DNA from 3 places in the Caulobacter sp. AVps16 genome. Region 2 is predicted to be linked to each of the others. Evidence: predicted binding sites of a transcription regulator. Region 2 holds the regulator's gene; each other region holds the start of a gene.
What was found. The regulator LexA, encoded in region 2, represses DNA repair genes until DNA is damaged. The targets are predictions, from matches to a motif close to ATGTTCNCNANNTGTTCT.
Positions count from the first base shown of each region.

Region 1: a site for LexA is predicted at 7,329-7,346, ahead of recA (recombinase RecA). Genes of this name have one in related genera too.
Region 3: a site for LexA is predicted at 3,813-3,830, ahead of uvrA (excinuclease ABC subunit UvrA). Genes of this name have one in related genera too.

Region 1 is NZ_CM178739.1:2,453,655-2,463,894, reverse strand. Features, by position in the region: gene ACW17U_RS11840 (nitrite/sulfite reductase) at 1-67, shown strand, start outside; gene ACW17U_RS11835 (DUF934 domain-containing protein) at 51-557, shown strand; gene ACW17U_RS11830 (phosphoadenylyl-sulfate reductase) at 557-1,297, shown strand; gene ACW17U_RS11825 (branched-chain amino acid aminotransferase) at 1,439-2,530, shown strand; gene ACW17U_RS11820 (GNAT family N-acetyltransferase) at 2,527-3,054, opposite strand; gene ACW17U_RS11815 (nuclear transport factor 2 family protein) at 3,124-3,510, shown strand; gene ACW17U_RS11810 (DUF885 domain-containing protein) at 3,642-5,453, shown strand; gene ACW17U_RS11805 (sensor domain-containing phosphodiesterase) at 5,589-7,196, opposite strand; gene recA (recombinase RecA) at 7,451-8,515, shown strand; gene alaS (alanine--tRNA ligase) at 8,821-10,240, shown strand, end outside.
Region 2 is NZ_CM178739.1:1,562,815-1,573,054, reverse strand. Features, by position in the region: gene ACW17U_RS07665 (lysophospholipid acyltransferase family protein) at 1-281, shown strand, start outside; gene lepB (signal peptidase I) at 345-1,172, shown strand; gene lexA (transcriptional repressor LexA) at 1,480-2,190, shown strand; gene mfd (transcription-repair coupling factor) at 2,391-5,855, opposite strand; gene ACW17U_RS07645 (FAD assembly factor SdhE) at 5,865-6,158, opposite strand; gene ACW17U_RS07640 (class I SAM-dependent methyltransferase) at 6,211-6,930, opposite strand; gene ACW17U_RS07635 (DEAD/DEAH box helicase) at 7,073-8,839, shown strand; gene ACW17U_RS07630 (coniferyl aldehyde dehydrogenase) at 8,929-10,240, opposite strand, start outside.
Region 3 is NZ_CM178739.1:2,559,621-2,569,860, reverse strand. Features, by position in the region: gene ACW17U_RS12320 (hypothetical protein) at 1-746, shown strand, start outside; gene uvrA (excinuclease ABC subunit UvrA) at 822-3,734, opposite strand; gene ACW17U_RS12310 (hypothetical protein) at 3,977-4,156, shown strand; gene ACW17U_RS12305 (ABC-F family ATP-binding cassette domain-containing protein) at 4,302-5,888, shown strand; gene ACW17U_RS12300 (SOS response-associated peptidase) at 6,048-6,692, shown strand; gene ACW17U_RS12295 (TetR/AcrR family transcriptional regulator) at 6,733-7,326, opposite strand; gene ACW17U_RS12290 (SDR family oxidoreductase) at 7,384-8,418, shown strand; gene ACW17U_RS12285 (DUF1203 domain-containing protein) at 8,432-8,911, opposite strand; gene ACW17U_RS12280 (hypothetical protein) at 9,000-9,446, opposite strand; gene ACW17U_RS12275 (rod-binding protein) at 9,449-9,760, opposite strand; gene ACW17U_RS12270 (flagellar basal body P-ring protein FlgI) at 9,760-10,240, opposite strand, start outside.

The DNA.
Region 1 (10,240 bases), 890 kb from region 2:
CCTCGATACCTATCGTCGCGTCGGGCTCGAGCCCTTCAAGGAGGCGGTCTATGTCCAGGCTGATTAAGCTGACCAACGGCGTCGCGGCCTTCGTCGACAATAGCTTCGTCAATGTCACCGACGAGGAGGCGATCCCGGAAACCGGCGACGTCATCCTGTCGTTGAACCGCTTTCAGGCTGAGGGCGACGCGCTGCTTTCGTCCAACAGCCGCAAGGTCGGCGTGCGGATCGAGTCCAACGAAGAGGTCGAGGGCCTTGCCTATGACCTGCCGCGTCTGGCGGTGGTGGCGGTGGTCTTCCCGAAGTTCCGCGATGGCCGCGCCTATACGTCGGCCCGGCTCCTGCGCGAGCGATTGAACTATGTCGGCGAGGTCCGCGCGGTTGGCGACGTGCTGCAGGAGCAGGCCGGCTTCATGGTCCGCTGCGGGTTTGACGCCTTCGAGCCCGCCGACGGCGCGGGTCCCGAGGCCTGGGCCAAGGCCGTCGGGCGTTTCCGCCATGTCTACCAGCGCGCTGCCGACGCTCGTCCAACAGCCCTTGAGGAAAGAACGGCGTGATGGCCTACGACCAGACGGATGCCGTGCCGAGCCTGGCCGCCCGGCTGGACGCCGAGTTGCGCGATGCCCACCCGCTGGCGGTCCTGACCCGGGCCTATGAGACCTTTGGCGACAGCCTGGCACTGGTGTCGTCCTTCGGGGCGGAATCGGCCGTGCTGCTGCATCTGGCCGCCCGGGTGTCGCCGGATATCAGCGTGCTCTTTCTTGATACCGGCATGCTGTTTGGCCAGACCCTGGACTATCGCAGGCAATTGGCGACTCGCCTGGGCCTGACCGATGTGCGGGACCTGCGTCCGGCCTTTGCTGACTTGGCGGTTCAGGATCCCAGGTCCGACCTCTGGCGGACGGATATCGACGGCTGCTGCCATATCCGCAAGGTCCTGCCCCTTGACCGCGCGCTGACGGGCTTTGAGGGCTGGATCACCGGCCGCAAGCGCTTCCATGGCGGTGATCGTCTGACCCTGCCGGTGGTCGAGGAGGCCGAGGGCAAGATCAAGTTCAACCCCTTGGCCAACTGGTCCAAGGCCGAGCTTGACGCCTATGTCATCGAGCATGACCTGCCGGCCCATCCGCTGGTCGCTCAAGGCTTTCCTTCAGTGGGATGCTGGCCGTGCACCAAGCCGGCCGAAGACGGCGACGACGTGCGGGCCGGTCGCTGGGCCGGTCAGGAAAAGACCGAGTGCGGCATTCACGTGGCCCGGGCACCCGGACTTGCGCCCAACGTTGGCGGGGACATCTAGGCGATTTTCGGCGTCACAGAGGGCAGTCTGATCCGGTCTTCAACGCCTCGGGTCTTGACGGCGGGCGTCTGGCATATCCATTCCATCGCTGTGGCGTGTTCGCGCCGCGACCGAACTTCTTGAGCGAGAGCCAAGCGCCCCATGACCACAGCCGCCACCGTCTCGTTCGCCCATGTGCCGCATCCCGCGCCAACGTCTGCGGAGCGCCGCGCCGAGCTGCTGGCGGATCCCGGTTTTGGTCGGGTGTTCTCCGACCACATGGTGACCATTCGCTACACGGCGGCCAAGGGCTGGCATGATGCCCGGGTCGAACCCCGCGGCCCGATCCCGATGGATCCGGCCTCCTCGGTGCTGCACTATGCCCAGGAAATCTTTGAGGGCATGAAGGCCTACCGGACGGCGGACGGCGGCGCAGCCCTTTTCCGGCCGGAACAGAATGCCCGCCGGTTCCAGGAGTCGGCGCGCCGGATGGCCATGGCCGAACTGCCGGAAGACCTGTTTGTCGAAGCCGTGGAACAGCTGGTCACCATCGACCGCGACTGGATCCCCGACGGCGAGGGCAGCCTCTATCTGCGGCCCTTCATGTTCGCGACAGAGGTGTTCCTGGGGGTCAAGCCGGCCTCGGAGTATCTGTTCGTGGTCCTGGCCTCACCGGTCGGGGCCTATTTCAAGAACAAGGCTTCGGCGATCTCGGTCTGGGTCTCGGAGACCTATACCCGTGCGGCCCTGGGCGGCACGGGCGCGGCCAAGTGCGGGGGCAACTATGCGGCCAGCCTGCTGGCCCAGTCTGAGGCGATCGCCCATGGCTGCGACCAGGTCGTGTTCCTCGACGCGGTCGAGCGCCGCTGGATCGAGGAACTGGGCGGCATGAACGTCTTCTTCCGCATGGACGACGGCAGCCTGCAGACGCCCCCCCTGGGCGGCACTATCCTGCCGGGCATCACCCGCGACGCCATCATCACCCTGGCGCGCGAACAGGGGATCACGGTGCGCGAGGAGCCCTATTCCCTGGAGCAGTGGCGCGCTGACGCCGCCAGCGGACGGTTGCGGGAAGTCTTCGCCTGCGGCACGGCTGCGGTGCTGACGGGTATCGGCACAGTTCGAACGGTGACTGGGGACTTCGCGATCGGCAATGGTGCCGAGGGCGAGATGACCGAGCGACTGCGTAGCGCCCTGATCGGTATCCAGCGCGGTCGCGCGGCCGATCCCCACGGCTGGGTCCACCCTGTTTAGGGCTTGCGTTCCAGCAACAGGATCGGAGCGTCCTTGTAGGCCGTCTCCGTCACCAGCTTGAAGCCGGTCTTGCGGGCCAGCGCCAATGAAGGGGCGTTGCCCGGATCGATGATGCAGGGCACCCGCGGCGGGGCCAGGGTCTGGTCGATCCAGGCGAGGCCTGCCGTCACGGCTTCTGTTCCGTAGCCCTGGCCATGTGACCAGGACGCCAGAACCCAGCCCATTTCCGGCTGGCCAAAGAAGCTGGGCGTGATTTCGCGATGAAAGTCGGCAAAACCGACCTCGCCGACATAGCGCCCCGTCGCAGTTTCGCGCACTGCCCAGTAGCCGAAGCCAAGCAGGGGCCACAGGCCGCGCGAGCGCAGCAGGCGGGCCCAGCTCTCCTCCGGCGTCGAAGGCCGGCCGCCGACAAAGCGGGTGACCTGGGGATCGGACCACATGGCGACGCTGTCGTCGAAGTCACTGAGCTCGGAGGCTTTCAGGGTCAGGCGTTCGGTGACGATCACGGGGGGGAGGAGGGTCATGGCGACTCTGTTTGCGGCGCGGTGATCCGGCAGGCTACACCGCCGCAACCGCTTTGCGAGACCTGGCCCATGACCACGCCTGAAAATGCCATCGCCGCCCGCCGCAAGCTGACCAACAAACTGATCGCCGCCAAGACGGCAGCGCGGCTCTCGCCGTTCTTCGATCCCCAAGTCAGGCTGATCGCGGGCGACGGCTCCCTGCTGATGGGGGCGGGCGAGGTGATCGCCGCCTTTGAGGCCCAGTTCCGCGACCTGGCCTTCATCGCCTATGTCCGAACCAGCGAGACGGTCGAACTCGACAGTGCCGGATTGCGGGCCGCCGAGCGCGGCCGCTGGGTCGGATCCTGGAAGGGCGTGCCCGAACAGTCCGGGACCTATCTGGCAGTCTGGAAGAAGGTCACCGGCCAGTGGGTGATCGAGAGTGAGCTCTACGTGACCCTCGACCGGGGCGACTGACCCCTTCGACCTTAGCAGCCACGCCCTGCTCCGGATTAAGAGAAATTAATTTACGGTCATCCGGCTCTGGGCCTACGCATTCGCCCAACAAAACGTTCTTTAGGGGTCTCGCCTTGCAAACTCGCCGTCAGATGCTGTTCTCCACTGCGGCCGCCGGCCTCGCCGCCTCGGCTCCGTCGCTCGCCTTCGCCCAGGCCGCCGCACCCGCCAACGGCGAAGTGGCCAAGATGAATGCCCTGTTCGACGACGCCATGGCCAAGTTGCTGCGGCAAGCCCCAGAACTGGCCACGGGGCTGGGTCTGGACAAGGGCGACCTGGCCTGGACCAAGGGCCTGCTCAGCGATCGATCCTTTGAGGCTCTCGCCGCAGGCGCGGTCCAGACCCGCGAGCAGTTGAAGGCCCTGCGCGCCATCGACCGCAAGTCAATGTCGGGCATGGACGCTGTCAATTACGACACCGTTGAGTTCACCCTGGCGGTGCAGGACGAGGGTAGCAAGTTCACCTATGCCGGTGGCGGCTCTGGTGCGCCCTATGTGCTGAGCCAGCTGACAGGCAGCTACCAGTCGATGCCTGACTTCCTCGACACCCAGCACGCAATCGAAACCCGGGCCGACGCGGATGCCTACCTGCAGCGGATGGAGGGCTTTGCCCGCCTGATGGACCAGGAAACCATCATCGCCAAGCGCGACTACGCCGACGGCGTGATCCCCCCCGACTTTGTGATCGACAAGACCCTGATCCAGATGAAGGCCTTTGCCGACACGCCGACGGCCGAGGCTCCGCTGATCAAGTCGATCGTGCGCCGTACTGCCGAAAAGAAGATCGAGGGTGACTGGGCCGGCGAGGCGACCAAGGTCTACCTCAATTCGGTCCTGCCTGCCCTGAAGCGCCAGATCGTCCTGCTTGAAAGCGTGCGGCCCAAGGCCACCCATGACGCTGGCGTTTGGCGCCTGAAGGACGGCGGCGACTACTACGCCACCTCGCTGAAGAACTATACGACCGCCAATCTGACGCCTGACGAGATCCACCAGCTGGGTCTGGACACGGTCAAGTCGATCGAGGCCCAGGCCGACAAGCTCTTCAAATCCATCGGCATGACCAAGGGTACGGTCGGCCAGCGCATGGCCGAGCTGGGCAAGGACATCTACGAGAACACCGACGCGGCCAAGGAACAGCTGATCGCTGACCTCAACGTCAAGGCAAAGTGGATTGAGAAGCAACTGCCGGCCTATTTCGGGCAGCTGCCCAAGGCCCCGCTGGAAATCCGCCGGGTACCCAAGGCCATCGAGGCCGGCGCGCCGGGCGGCTACTACAATTCGCCCTCGCTCGACGGCAAGCGTCCGGGGATCTACTGGATCAACCTTCGCGACACCAAGGAACAGGCCAAGTACACCCTGACGACCCTGACTGTGCACGAAGGCGTACCCGGCCACCATCTACAGCTCACGCTCTCCAACGAGGCCAAGGGTTTGCCGCTGATCCGCAAGGTGATCGGCTTCTCGGGCTATGCTGAGGGCTGGGCGCTCTATTCGGAAGAGCTGGCCGTCGAGATGGGCATCTACAAGACCGATCCCCGTGGCCAGATCGGCATGCTGCATGACGCCCTGTTCCGCGCCGTTCGTCTGGTGGTCGACAGCGGCATGCACCACAAGAAGTGGAGCCGCGAGCAGGCGATCAAGTACATGGCCGAAACCATGGGCGACGAGGAAAGCGGCGCGATCACCGAGATCGAGCGCTACTGCGTCTGGCCGGGTCAGGCCTGCAGCTACATGATCGGCAAGATCGTCTGGCTGCGTGCCCGCGACAAGGCCCGCAAGGCCCTGGGCAAGAAGTTCGACATCCGGGAGTTCCACGACGCGGGCCTGCTGTCGGGCATGACGCCCCTGACCGTCCTGGAAAGCGTGATCGACAACTACATCGCCGCCAAGAAGGCCGGCAAATAGCGGCGACAGGACAGCTGGGGCCTGGATCGTTTTCCGATGGGTGTGAAACGGCTATCGGATCGAAAACGCTCTAAGATTTTGATTTATAGACCTTTTCTTCTGACCCTGATGAAGTCATCAGGGTCAGAAGGGGTTCTAACCCCAGCTCTCCGAAGCCCCGGCCCGGCGGGCAATGGTTTTGACGGCCGAGGGCGGCTTCAGGGCCGGCTTGGGCATGTCTGCCGGCTTGCCGTAAAGCCAGCCCTGACCGAAATCGACGCCGGCGTCGCGCACGACATCCTCGACCTCGGCCGACTCGATCATTTCGGCGACCGTGCGGATCTTCAGATCGCGGCACATTTCCACCAGGCGCCGCACCATGGCCCCCTCGCGCCCGTTGGCGGCCAGTTCCCGAACATAGCGTCCGTCGATCTTGACGATGTCCAGGCTGAGTTCCTGCAGATAGGCAAAGGAGGCGGCACCCGATCCGAAATCGTCAAGACAGACCAGCGATCCCATGCCGCGCAGGGACTGGATATGGCGATTGGCCCGCGGCAGGTCGTCGATGGCGGCGCTCTCGGTGATCTCGAAGATCAGGCGGCCTTTGGCCTGGTCGAACTTGGCCAGCAAACGCGAGACGTGGTCGACGAAGCCCTCGGTGACGATCGTTCGGCCGGAGACATTGACGGCCAGTTTCAGGTCGCCCGACCGGTCCTGGGCCAGGCGGCGGGTGGCCTGTTCGACAATGGCGTGGTCCAGTTCCTCGATCAGGTCGAACTCTTCGGCCATCCGGATCAGGGCGAAAGGACTTGCGCCCTCCTCGAAACGGACCAGCACCTCATGGTGGTGGGCCTCGCCCGTCGCCAGATTGACGACCGGCTGATAGGCGAGATTGAAGCGGCGCTGGCTGACGGCAACGCCCAGGGCGCCCGCACGAGCCAGGGTGCGCTTGACCGAGCGGTTCATCGCTTCAGCCAGGCTCATCGGCGGCGTGTCTTTCAGGCCCTCGCTCAGGAAATCGTCGAGGGCGTAGCGCAGGGCTCGCATGGAACGCGCCGAGGCGTTTCCGGGCTCCAGCGACACCACGTGGGCGCTGGCGTCCAGTTCGAGCATGTGGCTGAGCCGGCGCGTCAGATTGTCGGTATTCTCGTCCTTGGCCCGCACCACGGCGTAGCGGTCGTCCGACAGTCGCGTGGCCGCGGCACCGCCGTGGGATTCCGCGCGAACCGCGCCGGCGACATGGGCGTCCAGCACCTCGGCTTCCGATTGCGGCAGGGCCGCACGGCGCTCGCCTAGCCCGGCGAACTCGATCATGGCCAGTTCCAGCTCGATCCCGGTCACGCGCGCAGCTTCGAACAAGCCCTTGGCGATGTCCTCGAAGGACTCCCTTGGATGCAGGCCATCGGCGCCGACGGCGGGGCTGGGGGCCTGACTGGTGGTGAGGGCGCAGGACAGGCGGCCGCCGTTTTCGGGCAAGGCGCGCATGACGACGCTGACATGACGTTCTGTCGGCCCCGCCAGGCGGACGATCACCGGACCCCGGCGTGCGCCGTCATCGGCGCAGGCGATGATCGCATCCATCAGGGCCTGATCGGACGGGCAAAACAGGTCGCGCCAGACCTTTCCGGTCAGGGCGGCCTCATTCAGCCCAACAATGCGCTGGGCGGCCCCCAGGGCCATGTCGATCGTGCCGTCGCGAATCTCGACCAGCAGGTCGGCGCTGGCAAAGGCCAGCCCCAGTAGGCGACGTGGATCTATCGACAAGGTTCGGCTCCCCTTACGACCGCAAACGTCGCACGCGGGCCTTAAGGACGTGTTTCCCGATCCGGAAATAGACCTGCGACAAAGAGCCGCAAATACCGGATCCGGGTAGAGGAAAGTGGGCTCATGATGAAAAGAACATCTTGCGAACACGGAACAAAGGCGGTACGACTTTGAGTGTTCCACCGATCAATGGGCGCGCGAAACGCGAAGCCCGGCTCGGCCGGGCGGAATCATGGAATAAGGGCGCATCTCCAATGAACCAGGCGGCTTTGAAACTCGTGGGTAAGGAAGACGGCGACAAGCAGCGCGCGCTCGAGGCGGCGCTTGCCCAGATTGATCGGGCCTTTGGCAAGGGCTCGGTGATGAAGCTGGGCGAGAAGGGCAAGGTCGAGATGGAGTCTGTCTCCACCGGCTCGCTCGGCCTCGATATCGCCCTCGGCATCGGCGGCCTGCCCAAGGGGCGGGTGATCGAGATCTACGGTCCGGAAAGCTCGGGCAAGACCACCCTGGCCCTGCACGCGGTGGCCGAGGTGCAGAAGGCCGGCGGCACGGCTGCCTTCGTGGACGCCGAACACGCCCTGGATCCGGGCTATGCTTTCAAGCTGGGCGTCAATCTGGACAACCTGCTGGTCTCTCAGCCCGACAATGGCGAGCAGGCCCTGGAGATCACTGACACCCTGGTGCGGTCGGGGGCCGTCGACATCGTGGTCGTCGACTCCGTGGCGGCCCTGACGCCCAAGGCGGAAATCGAAGGCGAGATGGGCGACAGCCTGCCCGGCCTTCAGGCCCGCCTGATGAGCCAGGCGCTCCGCAAGCTGACCGGCTCGATCAACAAGACCAATACCATCGTCATTTTCATCAACCAGATCCGCCACAAGATCGGTGTGATGTATGGCAGCCCCGAGACCACCACGGGCGGCAACGCCCTGAAGTTCTACGCCTCGGTGCGCCTGGACATTCGCCGCACCGGCTCGGTCAAGAACCGCGACGAGATCATCGGCAACAATGTCCGGGTCAAGGTCGTGAAGAACAAGGTGGCCCCGCCGTTCCGTGAGGTCGAGTTCGACATCATGTATGGCGAGGGCATCTCCAAGCTTGGCGAGATCATTGACCTGGGCGTCAAGGCCGGGGTGATCGACAAGGCCGGCTCCTGGTTCTCCTACAACAGCCAGCGCATCGGTCAGGGCCGCGACAATGTCCGCGAGTTCCTGAAGGCCAACAAGGATCTCGCCAACGAGATCGAGGCGGCTGTGCGCAAGTCGTCCCAGAAGATTGAGGAAGAGCTGTTGGTTGGCGGTCCCGAGGACGGCGACGAATAGGGCCGGACGGCTCCAAAGGTTTCGCGACCTTCGCTCGCTTCGGGCGAAACCCGCCACTCAGACGCCCGCAGCACCCCCGCCGCGAAGGCCGCGATCCCCGGACGCCTGGACCCCAAACCAGGCGTCCGATTTCGTTTGCGGGCTGCGCGTCACCTGCGCAAAGGGGTCCATGGGTCAGCCAATCTGGCCGTTGAAGCGGTGACACTCGGCTCGCGCCGCCGACTCGGTTTCCACTCCACAGAAAACCGCGCTATGCAGCCCCAACCTCCGGACAGCCGGACTCTATCGAGATCCTAGAGACGCCCATGCCCAGCCTGAACGAGATCCGCGGAACCTTCCTCGACTATTTCGGCAAGGCCGACCACGCGATCACGCCATCGGCACCGCTGGTGCCGCAGAACGATCCGACCCTGCTGTTCGTCAATGCGGGCATGGTGCCGTTCAAGAACGCCTTCACCGGGGCCGAGACGCCGGCCTATCCGCGGGCGGTCAGCTCGCAAAAGTGCGTCCGCGCCGGCGGCAAGCACAATGACCTCGACAATGTCGGCTACACCGCCCGGCATCACACCTTCTTCGAGATGCTCGGCAATTTCTCGTTCGGTGACTATTTCAAGGAACAGGCGATCAGCCATGCCTGGACCCTGCTGACCCGCGACTTCGCCCTGCCCAAGGACAAGCTGCTGGTCACGGTCTATCACACCGATGAAGAGGCTGCGGATCTCTGGAAGAAGATCGCCGGACTGACGGATGACCGCATCATCCGCATCGCGACCAACGACAATTTCTGGTCGATGGGCGACACGGGTCCATGCGGTCCTTGCTCCGAGATCTTCTTTGACCATGGCCCGCACATCCCTGGTGGCCCGCCCGGCAGCCCGGATGAGGACGGCGACCGGTTCATCGAGATCTGGAACCTGGTCTTCATGCAGTTCGAGCAGCTGGCCGGCGGTGAGCGCCTGTCCCTGCCCAAGCCGTCGATCGATACCGGCATGGGCCTGGAGCGGGTCGCCGCCGTCCTGCAGGGCGTGCACGACAACTATGACATCGACCTGTTCAAGGCCCTGATCGCCGCCAGTGTCGACCTGACCGGCGTCAAGGCAGAAGGGGCACAGGCCCCGTCGCACCGGGTGATCGCAGACCACCTGCGTTCATCCTCGTTCCTGCTGGCCGATGGCGTCACACCGTCCAATGAAGGCCGCGGTTACGTCCTGCGCCGGATCATGCGCCGCGCCATGCGCCATGCCTATCTGCTGGGCGCCAATGAGCCCCTGATGCACCGTCTGGCCCCGACCCTGGTCGCCGAGATGGGTCAAGCCTATCCGGAACTGCGCCGCGCCGAGGCCTCGATCGTCGAAACCCTGCGCCAGGAAGAGGAGCGGTTCCGCGTTACCCTCGGCCGCGGCATGGGTCTGCTGGATGACGCCACGGCCAACCTGACGTCCGGCGGCGTGCTGGATGGCGAGGTGGCCTTCAAGCTCTATGACACCTATGGCTTCCCACTGGACCTGACCCAGGATGCCGTGCGCGCCAGGGGCATTACGGTCGACACCGACGGCTTCGATGTGGCCATGGAGCGCCAGCGCACCATGGCGCGCGCCAACTGGGCCGGTTCGGGCCAAACCGGTGCTGCTGCCGCCTGGTTCGGAATCAAGGAACGCACGGGTCCGACCGACTTCGTCGGCTACGACAACACCGAGACCACAGGCGTGGTGAAGGCCCTTCTGG
Region 2 (10,240 bases):
TGGCGGAGGAGTTTTCGCGGCGCGACGAATTCATGCTGACCATCGCGCCGGAGGGCACGCGCGGCAAGGCTCGCCAGTGGAAGACGGGCTTTTACAACATCGCCCTGAAGGCCGGCGTGCCGATGGTCTGTGGCATGATGGACTATCGCCGCAAGGTCGTGAGCCTGGGAGAAGCCATCATGGCCTCGGGCGACTACGAAAAGGACATGGTCAAGCTGGCGGCCATCTACCAGTCCTGTAGTCCCAAGTACCCGGAACGGGCGACCACCTTTCAGGGCTGAGGGCGCCACGATTTCGACAAGCTCGGCCTTTCCCCTATCCCACTTGAGTTCCGGGAGCGTGCGATGAACGACAAGGCCGATTCGAGCCCCAAGCCACCACTCTTGGCCGAGGTCATCGACTGGACCCGCTTCTTCGCCGTGGCCCTGGCGATCCTGATGATCCCCAGGACCGTCCTGGCCCAGCCTTTCTTGATCCCGTCAGGATCGATGCAACCGACCCTGGAAATCGGTGACCGCATCCTGGTCTCGAAATACGCCTATGGCTGGAGCCGCCACGCCCTGCCCTTCAGCCCGCCCATCGGACAGGGACGCCTGTTTGAACGTCAGCCGGAGCGCGGCGACATCGTCGTGTTCAAGCGGCCTGGCGACGGCCGCACCGACATCATCAAGCGGCTGGTCGGCCTGCCCGGCGATCATATCCAGGTCCGCAACGGGGTGCTGATGATCAATGGTTCGCCTGTCGAGCACTTTGCCCAGGCCCTCCGCGTCCAGGACGATCACGGTCAGCCGACGGTCGTCGAGGAAGTGGCCGAGCGCCTGCCCAATGGGCGGGCCTATCTGACCTACACCCAGGGACCGCAGACACCGGCCGCCAATACCGGCGTCTATCAGGTCCCGGCCGGCTGCTACTTCATGATGGGCGATAATCGCGACAACTCGGTCGACAGCCGGTTCGATCCCGGACCGGCCCCGCGCGGATATGCACGCTGCGCCTGGGACAGCGCCCTGGACGGTCATCTGCCCCCCGAAAGGGGCATGGGCTTTGTACCGGCCGAGAACCTGGTGGGGCGGGCCGAGCGCGTGCTGTTTTCCTGGGCTCCGGCCAAGGGGCCGCGCTGGAGCCGGACCTTCAAGAACCTGTCGGCGGCTGCCAGGTCACCCTCAGCCTGAGTCGAATCAGGGTTCGGCCGGTGAGATCCGCGTCGGAATCAAAGCATCCTTGCGGTGTTCGGAGCGCTTTGGCTCACCGTTTCTGGCGGCGCGCCGGGAGAAGCCTGCCAGCCCGTGGTTCCAGGCTGCGAATGATGTTTCAGGCCCTAGCCCATGACGACAAAGGGAAATTCCATTCCGCCCCGGGCCATGATGCGCCTTACGGGCCATTCGACGCGACCCAGGTCGTCAACTTGACATTAAGGAAGAACGCCTAGAGAACATTCGCAAGGTTTGCGGTTTGTTCCGCGTCTTCATCGAGGTCGAGATGCTCACGCGCAAGCAGCACGAGCTGCTGATGTTCATCCATGAACGCATCAAGGAGAGCGGGGTTTCACCGTCCTTCGACGAGATGAAAGAGGCCCTGGACCTCGCCTCGAAGTCCGGCATCCACCGCCTGATCACCGCGCTGGAAGAGCGCGGCTTCATCCGCCGCCTGGCTCACAGGGCCCGGGCGCTGGAAGTGGTCAAGCTTCCGCAGCAGGCCACGACGGCTGCCCCGCCCAAGGGGCGCGGCACCTTCAAGCCCCAGGTGCTGGAGGGTGGCGGCTCCGTTCCCGCAGCTCCCGCCGGGGCCACGACGGCTGCCGCCAATGACAGCCGCGAATTGCCGATCCTGGGCAAGATCGCCGCTGGCACGCCCATCGACGCCATCCAGCACGAACGCGATCGACTGCCAGTGCCAGAATCCATGCTCGGCGGCGGGGAGCACTATGTTCTGGAGGTGCAGGGCGACTCGATGATCGAGGCCGGCATTCTCGACGGCGACTATGTCATCATCAAGAAGGGCGACACGGCCACCTCGGGGGAGATCGTCGTGGCCCTGGTCGGCGAGGAAGCCACGCTGAAGCGCCTGCGCAAGAAGGGCGGCTCAATCGCCCTGGAGGCGGCCAATCCCAAGTACGAGACCCGCATCTTCGGACCTGATCAGGTCGAGGTTCAGGGCAAACTGGTGGGGCTCATTCGCCGGTACCACTAGGTCTTCAGGCTTGGCGAGATTTGAGGCCGTCCCGGCGATGTCGGGGCGGCCTTTTTTGGTTTCCGGACCACTGGCCCCCTCCGCGCCTTCGGCGCTCCTCCCCCGCAGGGGGAAGATGGTGAGGTCCGCGCTACCGATCTTCCCCCTCCGGGGGAAGATGATCGCGAAGCGATCCGTAGGGGGCAAGTCGCCGCCCTGCCCTACTCCCGCGCGATCCGCGCCAGGTGCCCCAGGATCTTCTCCGCCGCATCCAGCCGCTGGGCCGGGCTGTCCCATTCGCCCTTGATCACCACCTTCTGGTCGGGCCTTACCTTCCAGATCAGGCTGTTCTTGGCGACGTACTGCATCAACCCCAGCGGGTTGGCGTAGGTATCGTTGCGGAAGCTGGCCACAGCCCCCTTGGGCCCGACATCGATCTTGGCGACATTGGCTTCGCGGCACAGGCCCTTGATGGCGACAACCTTGAGCAGGCTGTCAGTCTCGGGCGGCAACGGGCCGAAGCGGTCGATCAGCTCGGCCGCCAGGGCCTCGCGGTCGGCCGACTTCTCGGCTTCCGACAGACGGCGATAGAGCGACAGGCGCACATTGAGGTCCGGCACATACTCGTCCGGGATCATCACGGCCGCGCCGGTATTGATCTGGGGTGACCAGCCGCGATCCTCCAGCAGGGCTTCGGCACCCTGGCGCTGGCGCAGTTCGGCGACGGCATCTTCCAGCATCTGCTGATAGAGCTCGACCCCGATCTCCTTGATGTGGCCGCTCTGCTCGTCCCCGAGCAGGTTGCCCCCGCCGCGCTGGTCCAGATCGTGGCTGGCCAGCTGGAAGCCGGCCCCCAGGCTGTCGAGGGATTGCAGGACCTGCAGGCGCTTCTCGGCCGACAGGGTGATGGTCTTTTCGTTCGGCGTGGTCAGATAGGCATAGGCCCGCGCCTTGGACCGGCCGACCCGGCCGCGGATCTGATAGAGCTGGGCCAGGCCGAACATGTCGGCACGGTGCACGATCAGGGTGTTGGCCGAGGGGATGTCCAGCCCGCTTTCCACGATGGTCGTGGCGAGAAGCACGTCGTACTGGCCCTCATAGAAGGCCGTCATCACGTCTTCCAGCTGGGTGGCCGCCATCTGTCCGTGACCGACGATGTACTTCACCTCCGGCACCTGGGTGCGGAGGAACTTCTCGATCTCCTCCAGGTCCTTGATGCGCGGCACGACGTAATAGGCCTGGCCGCCGCGATACTTCTCGCGCAGCAGGGCCTCGCGCAGGGTCACCGGATCGAACGGGCTGATATAGGTCCGCACCGCCAGGCGATCGACCGGCGGGGTGGCGATGATCGACATTTCGCGAATGCCGCTGAGCGCCATCTGCAAGGTGCGCGGGATCGGGGTAGCGGTCAGGGTCAGCATGTGCACATCGGCGCGAAGCTCCTTGAGCTTCTCCTTGTGCTTGACCCCGAAGTGCTGCTCCTCGTCGACGATCACCAGGCCCAGGTCCTTGAACGAGACCTGCTTGCTGAGCACCGCATGGGTGCCGACAACGATCTCCATCTGGCCATTGGCCAGGCCTTCGCGGGTCTCGGCGGCTTCCTTGCCGGTGACCAGACGCGACAGGCGGGTGATCTTGACCGGCCAGCCCTGGAAGCGGTCCTTGAAGGTCTTGTAGTGCTGGCGGGCCAGCAAGGTGGTCGGGCAGACGATGGCCACCTGCTTGCCGCTCATGGCGACGACAAAGGCGGCGCGCAGGGCGACCTCGGTCTTGCCGAAGCCGACGTCGCCACAGATCAGGCGGTCCATGGGCTTGCCCGAGCCCAGATCACTCAGCACATCGGCGATGGCCGACAGCTGGTCGTCGGTTTCCTCATAGGGGAAGCGGGCGCAGAACTCGTCGAACACACCTTGCGGCGCATCGGTCTCTTCCACCGACTTCAGCTGGCGGGCGGCAGCGATCTGGATCAGGCCCTCGGCCATGACCCGCAGGCGTTCCTTGGCCTTGGCCTTGCGGCCCTGCCAGGCCGCGCCGCCGAGCTTGTCGAGCTGGACGTTCTCGCCGTCGGTGCCGTAGCGGGTCAGGAGGTCGATGTTCTCGACCGGCAGATAGAGCTTGGCCTCGCCGCCGTAGAGCAGGTCCAGGCAGTCGTGCGGCGCGCCCTGGACGTCGAGGGTCTTGAGGCCCTCATAGCGGCCGATGCCGTGGTCGATATGCACAACGAGATCGCCCGGCGTCAGGGCGCTGGCCTCGGCCAGGAAATTGGCGGCGCGGCGCTTCTTGCGCGGTCGGGCCAGGCGGTCGCCGAGGATGTCGGTCTCGGAAATGACCGCCAGGTTCTCGGTCTCGAAGCCGTGGTCGAGCGGCAGGACAACCCGCTGCGGGACCTTGGGATCATTGGCCTTGGCCGCCTGCCAATAGGCCGCATAGGGGATCTTCTTGAGACCGTGGTCGGCCAGCATGGTCCCGAGGCGCTCTGAGGAGCCCTCCGACCAGGAAGCGAACAGCACGCGCTTGCCACTGCTGGTCAGGTCGCTGGCATGGGCCGCGGTGGCCTCGAACAGATTGACGCTGTCCTGGGCCCGCTCGGCGGCGAACACCCGGCCGAGCTTTGCGCTCATGTCGATCACATCCAGGCCCTGGGGCTGGAACGGCGTGAACCGGCGGTGCGGACGATCGTCGAGGGCCTCTTCCCACTCTGCAGCGGTCAGGTAGAGCGCACTGGGCTCAAGCGGACGATAGGCCGACTTGCGGTCTGCGCTGGCGCGAGCCTCATAGGCGTCGGCGATCATCGCCAGCCGCTCGTCGCGCGCCTCGGTGGCCTGATGGTCGACGCCGATCAGGGATCCGGCCGGCAGATAGTCAAAGAGGGTCGCCATCCGCTCGTAGAACAGCGGCAGCCAGTGCTCGAGGCCGGCGCGGCGACCGCCTTCACTGACCGTATTGTAGAGCGGATCATCGCCCGGCGCGCCGAACTTGGCGACATAGCCACGCCGGAACCGCGAGATGCCGTCGGCGTCCAGCAGGGCCTCGCTGACCGGCAGCAGGTCGATGTCCTTCAGCTGCTTGGTCGAGCGCTGGGTCTCGGGATCGAAGGCACGGATGCTCTCCAGCGTGTCGCCGAACAGATCCAGCCGGACGGGTTCCTCGGCATTCGAGGGATAGACGTCGATGACCCCGCCTCGGATTGCGAACTCGCCCTTTTCCGAGACCGTGGAGGCGCGGACATAGCCGTTGACGGCGAAATAGCGCTCCAGATCCTTGATATCGACGCTGTTGCCGACCGTGGCCGAATAGCTGGCGCGCATCAGAACGGACTTGTCGGGCACGCGCTGCAGCATGGCAGGTGCCGCGATCACCAGCAGGGCGGGCTTGGCGGTGCCCAGGCCACGGGCCAGGCGGGACAGGGTGGCCATCCGCTGGGCGGCCACGCCGGCCGAGGGCCCGACCCGGTCATAGGGCAGGCAGTCCCAGGACGGGAACAGAACGGCGTCGATCTCCGGCGCGAAGAACTTCAGCGCGTCGACAAAGGCATTGGCACGGGCGGTATCGCGGGCGACGAAGGCGGTCAGTCCACCCCGAGCCCGGGCAATGTCGGCCATGACCAGGGCATCGAAGCCCTCGGGCGCGCCGGCGAGAGTCAGCCCACCGGCCGCCTTGGCGATCTGCTTGGCATCGTAGGCCATGGGACCCTCTTAAGCGCCGTCGCCGATCGGGCGGACCGCATGGGCCTCAAAACGGAAGGTGCGGATCATGGCCAGGACGTCGGTCTCGAACGCCTCGGGCGTGGCCTCCTGGCCGACGATCCACGCATAGATCTCGCGATCCGGATTTTCCAGAAGCGCCTCGAGCCGATCCAGCTGTTCTGGCGTCAGGGTCTGGGCGTGGTTGTCCGCAAACGGCCCCAGAATGAGGTCCGCTTCCCGAAACCCGCGATGCCAGGCGCGGAACCGAAGCCGCCGGAGGCGGGAGTCGTGATCAATGGTCATGTGCCCGGCGGATATAGAGGGCCCAGCGGGCGGGCGCCAGCGCTCAAGCCCCTTAAGCGGCGGGTTTGCGCCACTCCAGGATCACATACCAGGGCACGCGGTTGTAGCGCGCGGCCTTGGCCGGTGGGCCACCGGTGGCTGCGGGCTCGTCAAAATGGGTCAGGACCAGCCCCTGGGCCAGGAACCACTGCATGTAATCGCTGAGCGGCCGATGCCAGTTGCGAATGGAAATGCCGCGCCAGCGCTCCCAGGTCGACCGCCGCTCCAGATAGTGATCCATGGCGAAATGGACGAGCCGGCCCAGCAGATTGCGCTGCCAGCCATCATGGGCGCGGGCGGTGCTGAAGCCACTGAGATTGGCGACCAGCAGGGTCCCGCCCGGGCGAAGGACCCGCGCCATCTCGGCGATCGCAGCCTGTGCCCCCTCGATGTCGATCAGTGTCAGATAGGTGACCACGAGATCAAACTGCCCGTCGGCGAAGTCGAGCGTCTCGGCCCGACCCTCGACATAGACACCGTCAGGATCGCGGGTCCGTGCCGCAACCAGAAGCTCCGGGGTCGGATCAAGTCCGACAGGCTCGAACCCCTCGGCCCGCAGAAGGCGACAGAACCGCCCTTCTCCGCAGCCCACATCCAGGGCCGCACCCCTGGTCAACCGGCGCAGCCTCTCGACCATTGGACCATCGAGGACATACTGGCGGCCAAAATCACCGGTTTCGCCCATATCGTCGATCCAGGCCTTGGCCGAGCTCTTCCATCCCCCGTCGTCCATCTTGGTCTCTCGCCTCGACTGCTTGCCATCATTGACTTTGCCGGGGTTCGGCCTATTTATCCCCAGCTTCGGAGCAGGTCAGGCGAATCCGCGCCACCCGTTCGCCCAAATACGGGTGGCTTCGAATTTCAGCCAGAATGACATGACAGAATTTTCCGAACTCGGGCTGTCGCCCACGACCCTCCAGGCGGTCGCAGACACCGGCTATACGACAGCTACCCCCATCCAGGCCCAGGCGATCCCGGTCGCCCTCGCCGGTCAGGACGTTCTGGGCATCGCCCAGACCGGCACCGGCAAGACCGCCGCCTTCACCCTGCCCCTGATCGACAAGCTGATGACGGGTCGCGCCAAGGCCCGCATGCCGCGCGCCCTGGTCATTGCCCCGACCCGCGAACTGGCCGACCAGGTCGCCTCCAGCTTCGAGAAGTACGCCAAGGGCACCAAGCTCTCCTGGGCCTTGCTGATCGGCGGCGTCTCGTTCGGCGACCAGGAAAAGAAGCTCGACCGCGGCGTTGATGTGCTGATCGCCACCCCCGGCCGCCTGCTCGACCATTTCGAACGCGGCAAGCTGCTGATGACCGGCGTGCAGTTCCTGGTCGTCGACGAAGCCGACCGCATGCTGGACATGGGCTTCATCCCGGACATCGAGCGCATCTTCAAGATGACGCCGCCCAAGAAGCAGACCCTGTTCTTCTCGGCGACCATGCCGCCGGAAATCACCCGCCTGACCAAGCAGTTCCTCAAGGATCCCGTGCGGATCGAGGCGGCTCGTCCGGCGACGACCAACGAAAACATCACCCAGCTGCTGGTCAAGGTGCCCTCCTCCGATCCGAAGGCCAAGCGCCTGGCGCTGCGCGCCTTGATCGAGAAGGCCCAGATCGAAACTGGCATCGTGTTCTGCAACCGCAAGACCGAGGTCGACATCGTCGCCAAGTCCCTGCGCTCGCACGGGTTTGACGCCGCTGCCATCCACGGCGACCTCGACCAGAGCCAGCGCATGAAGACCCTGGCGGCCTTCCGCGACGGCTCGCTGAAGATCCTGGTCGCTTCGGACGTTGCGGCCCGCGGGCTGGACATTCCGGCGGTCAGCCACGTCTTCAACTATGATGTGCCGCACCACGCCGACGACTATGTGCACCGCATCGGCCGCACCGGTCGGGCCGGACGCTCGGGCGTGACCTACATGCTGGTCACCCCGGCCGACGACAAGGGCTTCGACAAGGTGGTCAAGCTGATCGGCTCGACACCGGACGAAGAAAAGCTCGAGCTCGACTATTCCCAGGCTGTCACTGTCCATCGCGACGGGGACCGCAAGCGCGGTGGCCGCGGCGCGCCGCCCAGCCGCGATCGCGGCGGCGAACGCGAACCGGGTGAACGCTCGGCCCGTGGCGGCCGCGGGGCTCGCAACCGCGACGCCGAAGCCGTCGCCCCTGAAGCCGCCACCCCGGTCGACAGCCAGCCAGAAGCCGCTGCAGTTGAACCTCGTGAACCGAGGCCGCCGCGCGAGCGCAAGCCCCGCGAACGCGGTCCCCGCGCTGATCGCCCTGAACGGGTCGTCCAGGCCGAGACTGTCGAAGCCGTTGCAGAGCCTGTCGAGGCCGAGAGCGAAGCCCGTCCGGCTCGGGATCGCGGTCGCGACCGTGGACGCGGTCGCCCGGAGCGTGCGCCCCGCCCGGAACGGACTGAGGCTCCCGCTGCCGTCGAAACCGAGACCTTCGCGCCGCGTGAGCGCAATGATCGCCCGCGCCCCGAGCGGGAGGCCCGACCGGCTTCACCGGTGCGCGGCGTCCAGCCGGTGCGTGGCCGCGAGGACGATGATGATCGCCGCGTCGTCGGCTTCGGCTCCGATACCCCGGCCTTCCTGATGCGCGCCCCGCCGCGCCTGCCGAAGGTTCCGACCGACGACTGAAGCCGCGTCGCGGTTTCTGCCCAAAAAGAAAGGCGCCCGGCTTCTGGCCAGGCGCCTTTTTTGTGCTGCAGGCCCTGGAGCCGGCGGGATCAGCGCTTGATCTGGCCCGCCAGATACTTGCGGATGCCTTCGCCATAGGGCGGACGCAGGCCGAGCATCGGCGCAATGTCCTTCTTCAGCTGCTGGAACACGGCCTTGCGATGGCTGAACTCCAGGAAGCCGTCATGGCCGTGATAGGCGCCCATGCCGGCGGGGCCCACGCCACCGAACGGCAGTTCTTCTTGGGCAACGTGGAAGATCACGTCATTGACCGTAACGCCGCCGCTGGTCGTGCGCTCAAGCACCCGATCCTTCTCGGCCTCGTCCGTTCCGAACCAGTAGAGGGCCAGAGGGCGATCATGGGCATTGATATAGTCCACCGCCTCCTCGACCCGTTGGTAAGTTTTCACCGGCAACAGGGGACCAAAGATCTCTTCCTGCATGACCGCCATGTCGTCGGTCGGATTGAGGATCAGGGTCGGGGCGATCTTGCGGTGCGGCTGCTGGGACAGGTCCTCATTGGCCGGATTGATCTCGACGATCGTGGCCCCCTTGGCCCGGGCATCCTCGACATAGCCGGTGATCCGGTCGAAATGCCGCTGCGCCACGACCGCCGTATAGTCGGGATTGTCCTTCAGCGTCGGGAAGTAACGGCCGACCGCCGTCTTGGCCTCGGCCACGAAATTGTCCAGCTGATCGGCCGGGGTAAAGACATAGTCCGGGGCCAGGCAGATCTGGCCGGCGTTAAGGGTCTTGCCGTTCATGATCCGGGCCGCGGCGGTCGCCATGTCCACGCCGCGCGACAGGATCACCGGGCTTTTTCCGCCCAGTTCCAGGGTGACCGGCACCAGGTTCTCGGCTGCGGCCCGCATGACGTGCCGGGCCACGGATGTCGCGCCGGTGAAGACGAGGTGGTCAAAAGCCAGTCCGGAGAAGGCCTGCCCGACCTCAGCGCCCCCGACAAAGACAGCGATTTCATCCTCGGAAAACGCCTTGGCAAACATGGCCTTCATCAGGTCCGAGGTTGCCGGCGTGAACTCCGACGGCTTGATCATGGCGCGGTTGCCCGCCGCCAGAATGCCCGCCAGGGGGGCAAAGGTCAGATTGACCGGGAAGTTCCAGGGGCTGATCACCCCGACCACGCCCTTGGGTTGGTACTGGACGCTGGCCTTGGCACCAAACAGACCCAGGATCGCCGGCGTCGTCTTGCGCTTCTGCGGCTTCATCCACTTGGCCAGATTGTCCTTGGCGAACTTCAGCGGCCCGATGGAGCCTGCGACGTCGGTCAGGGCAGTGGCTTCCGGCGAGCGGGATCCGAAATCGGCACTGACAGCCTTGGCGATCTCGGCCTGGTGCCCGACC
Region 3 (10,240 bases), 1.0 Mb from region 2:
CTGACAACTCGGCCGCGCCGGAGGAGATGCTGCGGATCATGGGCGGCCTGGCCCCGCTGATGGTTTTCTCCGTGCTCTACAGCCTGGCGCTCTATGCGGTGACCCTGGCGGCGGTGAATCGCATCGTGCTGCGCCCTGATGACAGCCGCTCGGCCTTTCTGCGGTTCGGCGCGGACGAACTGCGCCAGGCCGGTACGCTGATCCTGGTCAACCTGATCTTCCTGGCGGTCTATATCCTGGGCATCCTGATCTCGGCGGTCCTGATCGGGGTCGGGGTGGCCGCCGGCGGCGGTCCCATTGCCGGACTGACGGGCCTGGTCAGCTTTGTCGGCGTGGCCCTCCTGATGATCTTTGTCGCCGTCCGGCTGTCCTTCGCCTCGACCCTGACCTTTGATACCGGCCGGATCGCCATCCGGGCGTCCTGGGCGATGACCAAGGGCCATGTCGGAGCCCTGCTCGGGGCCTATCTCCTGGCGGTCGTGATGGCCGTGATCGTCTATCTGCTGGTCATGACCATCGTCGCCGCCATCGGGGTGATCGCCTCGGGGGGCATTACCGGTCTTGGCGGTCTGTTCGAGCCGGACATGAGCTCGCTGGAGACCTTCTTTACCCCGATCGGCATCACCCGGGCCCTGTTTGCTGGCGTGATCTCGGTGCTGACCTCGCTGATCGTCTTCTCGCCGGCTCCGGAAATCTACCGGATCCTCAAGGCGGGGGGCGTGGAGCCGGTGGCGACGAACGTCTAGCCACCCCGCTCCCCCCGGCGACAGCCGGGGAGGGCAGGGCTTCTGATGATCGCTCCAGAGAAGCGATCATCAGGATCAGGCGCTCTTCTTGCTCGTCTTCAGCGCCGCCACCCGCGCCTTGCGACGCTCTTCGTGGCGGTCCAGCACGTCCTTCAGATAGCGTCCGGTCCAGGAGGCCTCGACCCTGGCCACGTCCTGGGGCGAGCCCACGGCGACGATCTCGCCGCCGCCGTCGCCGCCTTCGGGGCCGAAGTCCAGCAGCCAGTCAGCGGTCTTCACCACGTCGAGATTGTGCTCGATGACGACCACGGTATTGCCCTGGTCGACCAGCTCGTGGAGCACTTCCAGCAGCTTCTTGGTGTCCTCGAAGTGCAGGCCGGTGGTCGGCTCGTCGAGGATGTAAAGCGTGCGGCCGGTGGCGCGCTTGGAGAGCTCCTTGGACAGCTTGACCCGCTGGGCCTCGCCGCCTGACAGGGTCGTGGCCTGCTGGCCGACCTTTATGTAGGTCAGGCCCACCCGCTTCAGCGTCTCCATTTTGTCGCGGATCGGCGGCACGGCCTTGAAGAAGTCGGCGGCCTCTTCGACCGTCATGTCCAGCACGTCGGCGATGGTCTTGCCCTTGAACAGGATGTCGAGGGTCTCGCGGTTGTAGCGTTTGCCCTTGCAGATATCGCAGGTGACGTAGACGTCGGGCAGGAAGTGCATCTCGATCTTGATCAGGCCGTCGCCCTGGCAGGCCTCGCAGCGGCCGCCCTTGACGTTGAAGCTGAAGCGGCCGGGGCCATAGCCCCGCGCCTTGCTCTCCGGCAGTTGGGCGAACCAGTCGCGGATCGGCCCGAAGGCCCCGGTATAGGTGGCCGGGTTCGAACGCGGGGTGCGGCCGATCGGGCTCTGGTCGATGTCGATGACCTTGTCGAAGTTCTCCAGGCCCTCGATGCGCTCGTGCGGGGCCGGGGCGTCGCTGGCATTGTTCAGGCGCCGGGCGGCGGCCTTGTAGAGGGTCTCGATCGTGAAGGTCGACTTGCCGCCGCCGGACACGCCGGTGATGCAGGTAAAGGTGCCGACCGGGATCTCGCCGGTCACGCCCTTGAGATTGTTGCCGGTGGCGCCGACGACCCGCAGCATCTTTTTCTTGCTGATCGGCCGGCGGTCTTCCGGGACCTCGATCTCGCGCGTCCCGGTCAGGTACTGGCCGGTGACGCTGGCGGGATTGGCCATGATGTCGGCCGGCTTGCCCTGGGCCACGATCTCGCCGCCATGCACGCCTGCGGCCGGACCCATGTCGATGACATAGTCGGCGGTGAGGATGGCCTCTTCGTCATGCTCGACGACCAGCACCGAATTGCCCAGGTCGCGCAGGCCCTGCAGCGACTGCAGAAGGCGGGTATTGTCGCGCTGGTGCAGGCCGATCGACGGCTCGTCCAGCACATAGAGGACCCCCGTGAGGCCCGAGCCGATCTGGCTGGCCAGACGGATGCGCTGGCTCTCGCCGCCCGACAGCGTGCCCGAGCCGCGCGACAGGTTCAGATAGTCCAGGCCGACATCGACCAGGAACCGCAGGCGATCATTGATCTCCTTCAGGATCCGCCGGGCGATCTCCATCTGCTTGTCGCTGAACTGGGACTCCAGGCCGGCAAACCAGTCCTTGGCCGGACGGATGGCCAGCTGGGAGACCTGGGCGATATCCATGCCGGCGATCTTCACCGCCAGGGCTTCGGGCTTCAGGCGCTTGCCGTGGCAGACCTCGCAGGGCGTGTCGGACTGGTAGCGGCCCAGCTCTTCGCGGACCCAGCTGCTGTCGGTCTCGCGCCAGCGGCGTTCGAGGTTTGGCAGGACGCCCTCGAAGGGCTTGTCGACCTCGTATTTGCGGGCGTTGTCGTCATAGACGAACTTGATCTTCTGACCCTTGGAGCCGAACAGGACCACGTCGCGGGCGCTGGCGGGCAGCTTGTGCCAGGCTTCGTCCATCGAGAAGCCATAGTGGCGGGCCAGGGCCTGCAGGGTCTGGGTGTAGAGCGGCGAAGGCCCCTTGGCCCAGGGCGCGACGGCCCCCTTGTGCAGGCTCTTGTCCTTGTCGGGGATCACCATGTCGGCGTCGAAGGCCAGCTTGGCGCCCAGGCCGTCGCAGGCCGGGCAGGCCCCCGCCGGATTGTTGAACGAGAACAGCCGCGGCTCGATCTCGGCGATGGTGAAGCCGCTGACCGGGCAGGCGAAGCGTTCCGAGAACAGCAGCCGCTTGGGCTCTTTTTCGCCCTCGTCGATCGTCGCCCATTCGGCCACGGCCAGACCGTCGGCCAGACGCAGGGCCTGTTCGATGGAGTCGGCGAGGCGCTGCTCCATGTCCGGCTTGGTGACGATGCGGTCCACGACCACGTCGATGTCGTGCTTGAACTTCTTGTCGAGGGCAGGGGCGTCCTCGATCGGATAGTACTGGCCGTCGATCTTCAGCCGCTGGAAGCCGGCCTTCTGCCACTCGGCGATTTCCTTGCGGTACTCGCCCTTGCGGTCGCGGACCACCGGGGCCAGCAGATAGAGACGCGTGCCTTCGGGAAGGGCGGTGATCTTGTCGACCATCTGGCTGATGGTCTGGCTCTCGATCGGCAGGCCAGTGGCCGGCGAATAGGGCGTGCCGACCCGGGCCCAGAGCAGGCGCATATAGTCGTGGATCTCGGTGACCGTACCGACCGTCGAACGCGGATTGCGCGAGGTCGTTTTCTGCTCGATCGAAATGGCGGGTGACAGGCCCTCGATCAGGTCGACATCGGGCTTGCTCATCAGTTCCAGGAACTGGCGGGCATAGGCCGACAGGCTCTCGACATAGCGCCGCTGGCCCTCGGCATAGATGGTGTCGAAGGCGAGCGAGCTCTTGCCCGAACCCGACAGGCCGGTCAGCACCACCAGTTCGCCCCGCGGAATATCGACGCTGACATTCTTCAGATTGTGTTCGCGGGCACCGCGGACGCGGATGAAGTTCAGTTGTTCGGCCATGTGTTCCGGAACGCAGGGGCTGGCATGAGGGTGCCGCGCAGCGGCTATATGTAGGGCTCGGAGCCGGCAGTTAACACAAGAACAAGGTGGGAACAAACGCCCGGAGGTCGTCCTGTGACAGCCTGCTGCCAGAAGGTGTCAGCAGGCTGGCGCCATGAGGGGCGTGGTTTCCGGGCCTTAACCGCCTTTGAAAGCGTGATCTTCAACAGTGTACGGTTCAATGCGCTCAAACGGAGCGCGACATGAGCAAGGCTGCCAAGCCCGCCAAGGCTGACAAACAGGAAAAGGGCAAGCAGGCGATCCGCGACGCCAGCGGGAACCTTCAGACTGGCAAGCCCCGCTCAGTCTTTGTCGATTTCATGGTGTTCATCGGCGGCGTCGGGTCTCTGATCTACGTGTTCAATACCATCGCGCCTAACTAGGGTCGCCAGCGACCCGGGCGGCTTCGGCTTGCCCAAGGCCGCCGGTCGCCTTAAAGAGCCCGGCCAGATCCCCTGAAGGAGACTCCCATGATCAGAGCAACGGAAGACCGCTTCGTCCGTCCCGTTTCCCTGACCCTGGATCGTCATGTCTGCCTTCATCACGCTGGATTCCGTCGCCGCCGTCACGCCTGACGGCCGCCCTCTTTTCGAAAACCTTGATCTCGCCGTCGGTGTCGAGCGCATCGGCCTCGTCGGCCGCAATGGCGTCGGCAAGTCGACCCTGCTGGACATCATGGCAGGGGACCGCGTCCCGGCGGCCGGCACCGTAACCCGCACCGGCAGCCTGGCCCGGCTCGACCAGAGCCCGGCGCGCTCGTGCGACGATCGGCTCGTGGACCTGCTGGGCGCGGGTCCGGACTGGGACCGGCTGGCCCGGATTGAAGCCGGTCAGGCGGATGACGCCGACCTGTCGGATGCCGACTGGGACCTGCCGGGCCGCATCGCCCAGGCCCTGGCCGAAGCCGGGCTGCCGGATCTGGACCCGGAGCGTCCGGCCCTGTCCCTGTCGGGCGGCCAGGCCACGCGGGCGGCCCTGGCCCGGCTTCTGCTGGCCCGGCCAGACGTTCTGCTTCTGGATGAACCGACCAACAATCTCGATGCCGCCGCCCGCGAGGGTGTGATCAGGGTCATTGATCGCTGGAAGGGCGGGGTGGTGGTGGTCAGCCACGACCGGGCCCTGCTGCGCGGGCTCGACCGGATCGTCGAGCTGTCGTCCCTGGGCGCGCGCACCTATGGCGGTGGATACGACCTCTATGTCGAACGGCGGGACGAGGAGGCCGCTGCAGCCTCGCGCGACCTTGACCGCGCGGATCAGGAGGCTCAACGCGTGGCCCGGGACGCCCAGGCCGCCCGCGAACGCAAGGCGCGACGCGACGCCGCCGGCAAACGATCCGCCGCCAAGGGCGGCGCGCCGAAAATTGTCCTCGGGGCCATGGCCGAGCGGGCGGAGCTGTCGGGTGCGCGCGAGGGTCGCCTGGCCCAGCGCCTGGCCGCCGAGGCCGCCGAGGCGAGATCAGAGGCTGTGGCCCGGGTCGAACGCCACAGGACCCTGTCCTTCGACCTGCCATCCACCCAGCTGTCACCGGGAAAGGCGGTGCTGGCGTTCGAGGCGGTTGCCTTTGGCTGGCCGGGCGGCCCTCCACTGATATCCGGCCTGTCCTTCCAGATCGTCGGACCGGAGCGTGTGGCGATCCCGGGCAGCAATGGTACCGGCAAGACCACCCTGATCCGGCTGGCGGCCGGTGATCTGGAGCCTGCGCGCGGTACTATCCGCTGCAGCGTCCCGATGGCCGTGCTGGATCAGCGGGCCGCCGTTCTGGATGACGGTCAGACGATCCTCGAGAACTTCCGGCGACTGAATTCGCGCGCCTCGGCCAATGAGGCCCATGCCGCCCTGGCCCGGTTCCTGTTTCGCAATGCTGCGGCCCACCAGCGGGTCGGAACCCTCAGTGGCGGCGAACGCCTGCGTGCGGCCCTGGCCTGCGTCCTGTCCGCCGAGGTGCCACCGCAGCTGCTGATCCTGGACGAGCCGACCAACCACCTGGACATCGCCTCGATCGAGGCGGTTGAGGCGGCCCTGATGAGCTTTGACGGGGCCTTGCTGGTGGTCAGCCATGACGCCGATTTTCTGACCGCCATCGGGATCGAGCGCGAGATCGCCCTGGGGCGGTGATTTCTGGCACCATCTTTGTGGGTCCTGATCCTCGCCGCTGGGCCCAAAGCTGAGGCTTGCGCAAGGCCGTGCGGGCGCTTTTGTTGGGGGCAGGATCAGGCCCACGGGCCTGGAGCGGCTTTGCCTGCGGTTTTCACCTGGCGAAAGGTCCCTGGATCGATGTGCAACCTCTACGCCATGCGGCGCACCCAGACCGAGATCGTCGCCCTGACCCGGGTCCTGTTGCAGAAGGTCAATCAGGCGGAGCTGCCGGGCATCTTTCCGGACTATGCGGCCCCCATCGTGCGCCAGTCCGCCGACGGCGAGCGCGAGCTGGTCCAGGCCCGCTGGGGCATGCCCTCGCCGCAGTTTGCCCTCGAGGGCAAGAAGACCGATCCGGGCGTGACCAATATCCGCAACGCCAAGAGCCCGCACTGGCGGCGCTGGCTGGGCACGGACCATCGCTGCCTGGTGCCCTTCACCAGTTTCAGCGAGTTCAACAAGGCCGAGGGCGGCGACATCTGGTTCGCCCTGGCGGAGGATCGTCCCCTGGCGGTGTTTGCCGGGATCTGGACCGCGTGGACGAGCGTCCGCAAGCTCAAGGAAGGCGAGGTCACCGCCGATCTGTTTGGCTTCCTGACCACGGAGCCCAATGCCGAGGTCGGTGCCATTCACCCCAAGGCCATGCCGGTGATCCTGACCACCGAGGCCGAACGCGAGACCTGGCTGAACGCGCCCTGGCCCGAGGCTTCGGCGCTGCAGAAGCCTCTGCCAGACGGGGCGCTGAGGATCGTGGCGCGCGGCGGCAAGCGGGATGACGGCTGAGGGGCGGCCACGGCCATCCGGACCCAGCCTTCAACGATGATCACGGGGTGTCTCCCATGGGGGAAGGTTTGCCGGCCGCCAGGGCCGTAACTCGGACCAGAAGCCGGATGGCCGCCAGATAGTCCGCCTCGGTGCGGGTTTCATACTTCACGCCGGCGGCGGTGACGGAGAGGAAGCTGGCAAAGGCCCCCGGTCCGCCGAAGGCGTCGATCCGGGCTCCTTCTTTCGCCGCCGCTTCGGCGCGCTGGATCAGGATGGCACTGAACCCGGCATCGAGCCGGGTTGCGGCGGCCCTGGCCAGGTCGGCATCGAGGTCGAACAGTTCGGCCCCGTGCGGCGTTGTCCGCATCAGCCGGAAGAAGCGCAGATCCTTGGCCAGGATGGTCGCTTCCAGGTTTTCGGCTAAGGTGAAGTCGTCGCGCCAGGCGGCCTCGGCCCCGGCCAGGGCGTCGTCGATCACCGAAGCCGCCAGGGCTTCGAACACGGCCCGCTTGTCGGCGAAACGCAGATAGAGGGTCGCCCGCGCCACGCCGGCCTCGCGGGCGATGTCGGCCATGCTGGTGCGCTTGAAGCTGTGACGTCCGAACAGGGTCAGGGCCGCATCGAGAATACGTCTTACGTTGTTGTCAGACACTATAGACATCATTTGTCCAATATGATCGGATTGGCTCTCGACACAAGGGGTGCTGTGATGACCGACAAGGGCGTGGTGCTGGTAACCGGAGGGTCTGGCTATATCGCGGGCTTCTGCATTGGCCAGCTTCTGAATGAGGGCTGGACCGTCCGGACGACGGTTCGCAATCTCGCGCGGGAAGCCGAGGTCCGGGCGAGCATCGCCAAGCTGAGCCCGCACGGGAACCGGCTGAGCGTCTTCGCCGCCGACCTCAATGCCGACGGCGGCTGGCGCGAGGCGGCTGAAGGCTGCGTCGGCGTGCTGCATGTTGCCTCGCCCTTGCCATCGGCCAATCCCAAGGATGATGACGAACTGATCCGCCCTGCCCGCGACGGGGCCCTTCGGGTGCTGAAGGCGTCGCGCGACGCCGGTGTCAAGCGCGTGGTCATGACCTCGTCCACCGCAGCCGTCTGCTATGGCTTTGGCGGGCGGACCGAGCCCTTCACCGAGGCTGACTGGTCAGATCCCACCGACCGCAGCGACTCCTCGGCCTATGAGCGGTCGAAGATGATCGCCGAGCGGGCCGCCTGGGCCTGGCTCGAGGCCGAAGGGGGTGCGCTGGAACTGGTCACCATCTGTCCGGGTGCCGTCCTTGGGCCGGTGCTCGGCCGTGACTTCTCGGCCTCGATCGACATCGTCAAGAAGCTGCTGGACGGTTCCGTCCCCGGCCTGCCGCGCTTTGGCTGGCCGCTGGTCGATGTCCGCGACATTGCCGACCTGCATGTGCGGGCCCTGGCGGCCCCGCATGCTGCGGGCCGGCGTTATATCGGGGCAGGTGATTTCAGCTGGATGGCGGAGATCGCCGAGGTGCTGCGTCGCGATCTGCCCGGAGCCGGTGCCCGGGCCCCGAAGATGAAACTGGCCGACGGCCTTGTCCGCCTGACCGCCATTTTTGATCCGGTCATCCGCGAGCGGCTGTTCGAGCTGGGCAAGCAGAGGCCGGTCTCGGCGCAGAGGGCCAAGGACGAGCTCGGCTGGAAGCCAAGGTCGAACCGCGAGATGATCCTGGACACGGCCAAAAGCCTGATCGCCGAAGGCCTGATCAAGGCCTAGGGCGGCCCCTGCCTCAGGCCGCCGATGGAGCGGGGTCGATGCGGGCCACGAAGCAGCCGTGGCCGGCATTGTGGGCATGGACATAGGCCGCGCCGGCTGTCGCCAGCTGACGCTCTATCGCGGTTTCCAGGCCATCGCCCATGGCCACTTCGGCGCTCAGGAGCAGGCCGTCTGCGCTGAAGGCCCGCAGGGCGATCGGACGGTCGCGCATGGCCGATGGGAGGGTGTCGCGGCCGCTCCAGGTCTCTGAGGCGGACTGGCTGACATAGATGGCATAGGCCGATCTATAGGGCGTGTCGGCCGGCTGATGTTCGTAGTTCAGCAGCAGCACGGTCTCGCCGGGCTCGGCATCGCGCAGGCCGATGCGGCAGGGAAAGCCCGGCTTGGCGGTGGCGACCCGTCGCAGGATGCCCCGTGCCGCGAGGGCTTCGGTGTCGAGATCGAACAGGGGGCGGAAGTCTTCGACCGGCAGGCCGGAAATCGTGAAGGGCATGGGGCGGTTCCATGGGGGGTGAATGACTTCCCCCTGATGCCCCGCCGCCCTGCCGGATCTCCACCCGATCCTTGCGGCGATAGACCTGCTAGGCCTTCTTGTTCAGGGTGATGGCGGTGCCGCTGGAGACCGGATTGTTCATCCGCGCACCGGCACCATAGCCCGCCGCCGGGGCGCGCTGGTTGGCGATTTCCTCGGCCACGGCCTTGACCAGACCTTCAGTAACCGTGCGGGCGGCGTTCAGGGCGCGAGCCTGGCGGGCCAGGACGGCGTCGAAGGCTTCGGTGGCGCGCACCAGGCGCTGGCGAAGTCCCGCATCCGCACCGGAGATCAGGGCGATATTGGCGCGCACCCGCGCCGACTCGTGCCGGTAGAGATTGGCCAGCTTGGCCGTCTCCTCGACATACTGCGCCGCGTCCTGGGGCCGGCGGGCTTCGAAGGCCGTGGCCTCCTTGGCGATCAGGTCGGTCAGGCGTTCGGTCAGCAGGACCAGTTGGTCGACACGGTCGTTGGGATCGGTGGCGGCGAGGGCCATGACTAATCTTTCAACCCTTGAAGCTTGAGCATTTCACGCTGGACGGTGCTGGCCAGACCGATGCCGCCGGCCTTGGAGACTTCCTTGGCCATGGACTCGGTGAGCAGCGACTTGAACATTTCCTCGGCCTGTCCGCCGCCGAAGGGCTCGGAGGTTTTCACGCCGGCAAACATCGACTGCATCATCACCGACAGGAACGAGGCCTCGAAGGTCTGGGCCGTTTCCTGGATCTTGCCGCGCTTGGCCAGCTCTGCGGCCGACGGCGGCGGGGCGATGGTGTCGATCGGCGAGGCGATGGCGGTGAGGGGGCTCATCACATCACCTCGATATCAGCTTGCAGCGCGCCGGCGGCCTTCACCGCCTGCAGGATCGAGATCATGTCGCGCGGGGTGACGCCCAGGGCGTTGAGACCGCCGACCAGGCTCTTCAGCGAGGCTCCGGCGTTCAGGGTGAGCAGCTGCTTGCCCTTTTCCTCTTCGACACTGACCGTCGATTGCGGAACCACGGCGGTCTGGCCCTGGCTAAAAGGGGCGGGCTGGCTGACCGCCGGGCTTTCCTGCACCGAGATGGTCAGATTGCCCTGGGCGATGGCCACCTGGCTGATCCGCACGTCGTCGCCCATGACGATGACGCCGGCCACTTCGTCGATGATCACCTTGGCCGGGCCGTCGGGCTCGACCTCGAGGTTCTCGATCGCAGTGATGAAGCTGATCATGTCCATGTTCGCCGGAGGCCGCACGGCGACGATGGTCGGGTTCTGGGCCTGGGCGCTGTAGGGGAAGCGGCCGTTGATG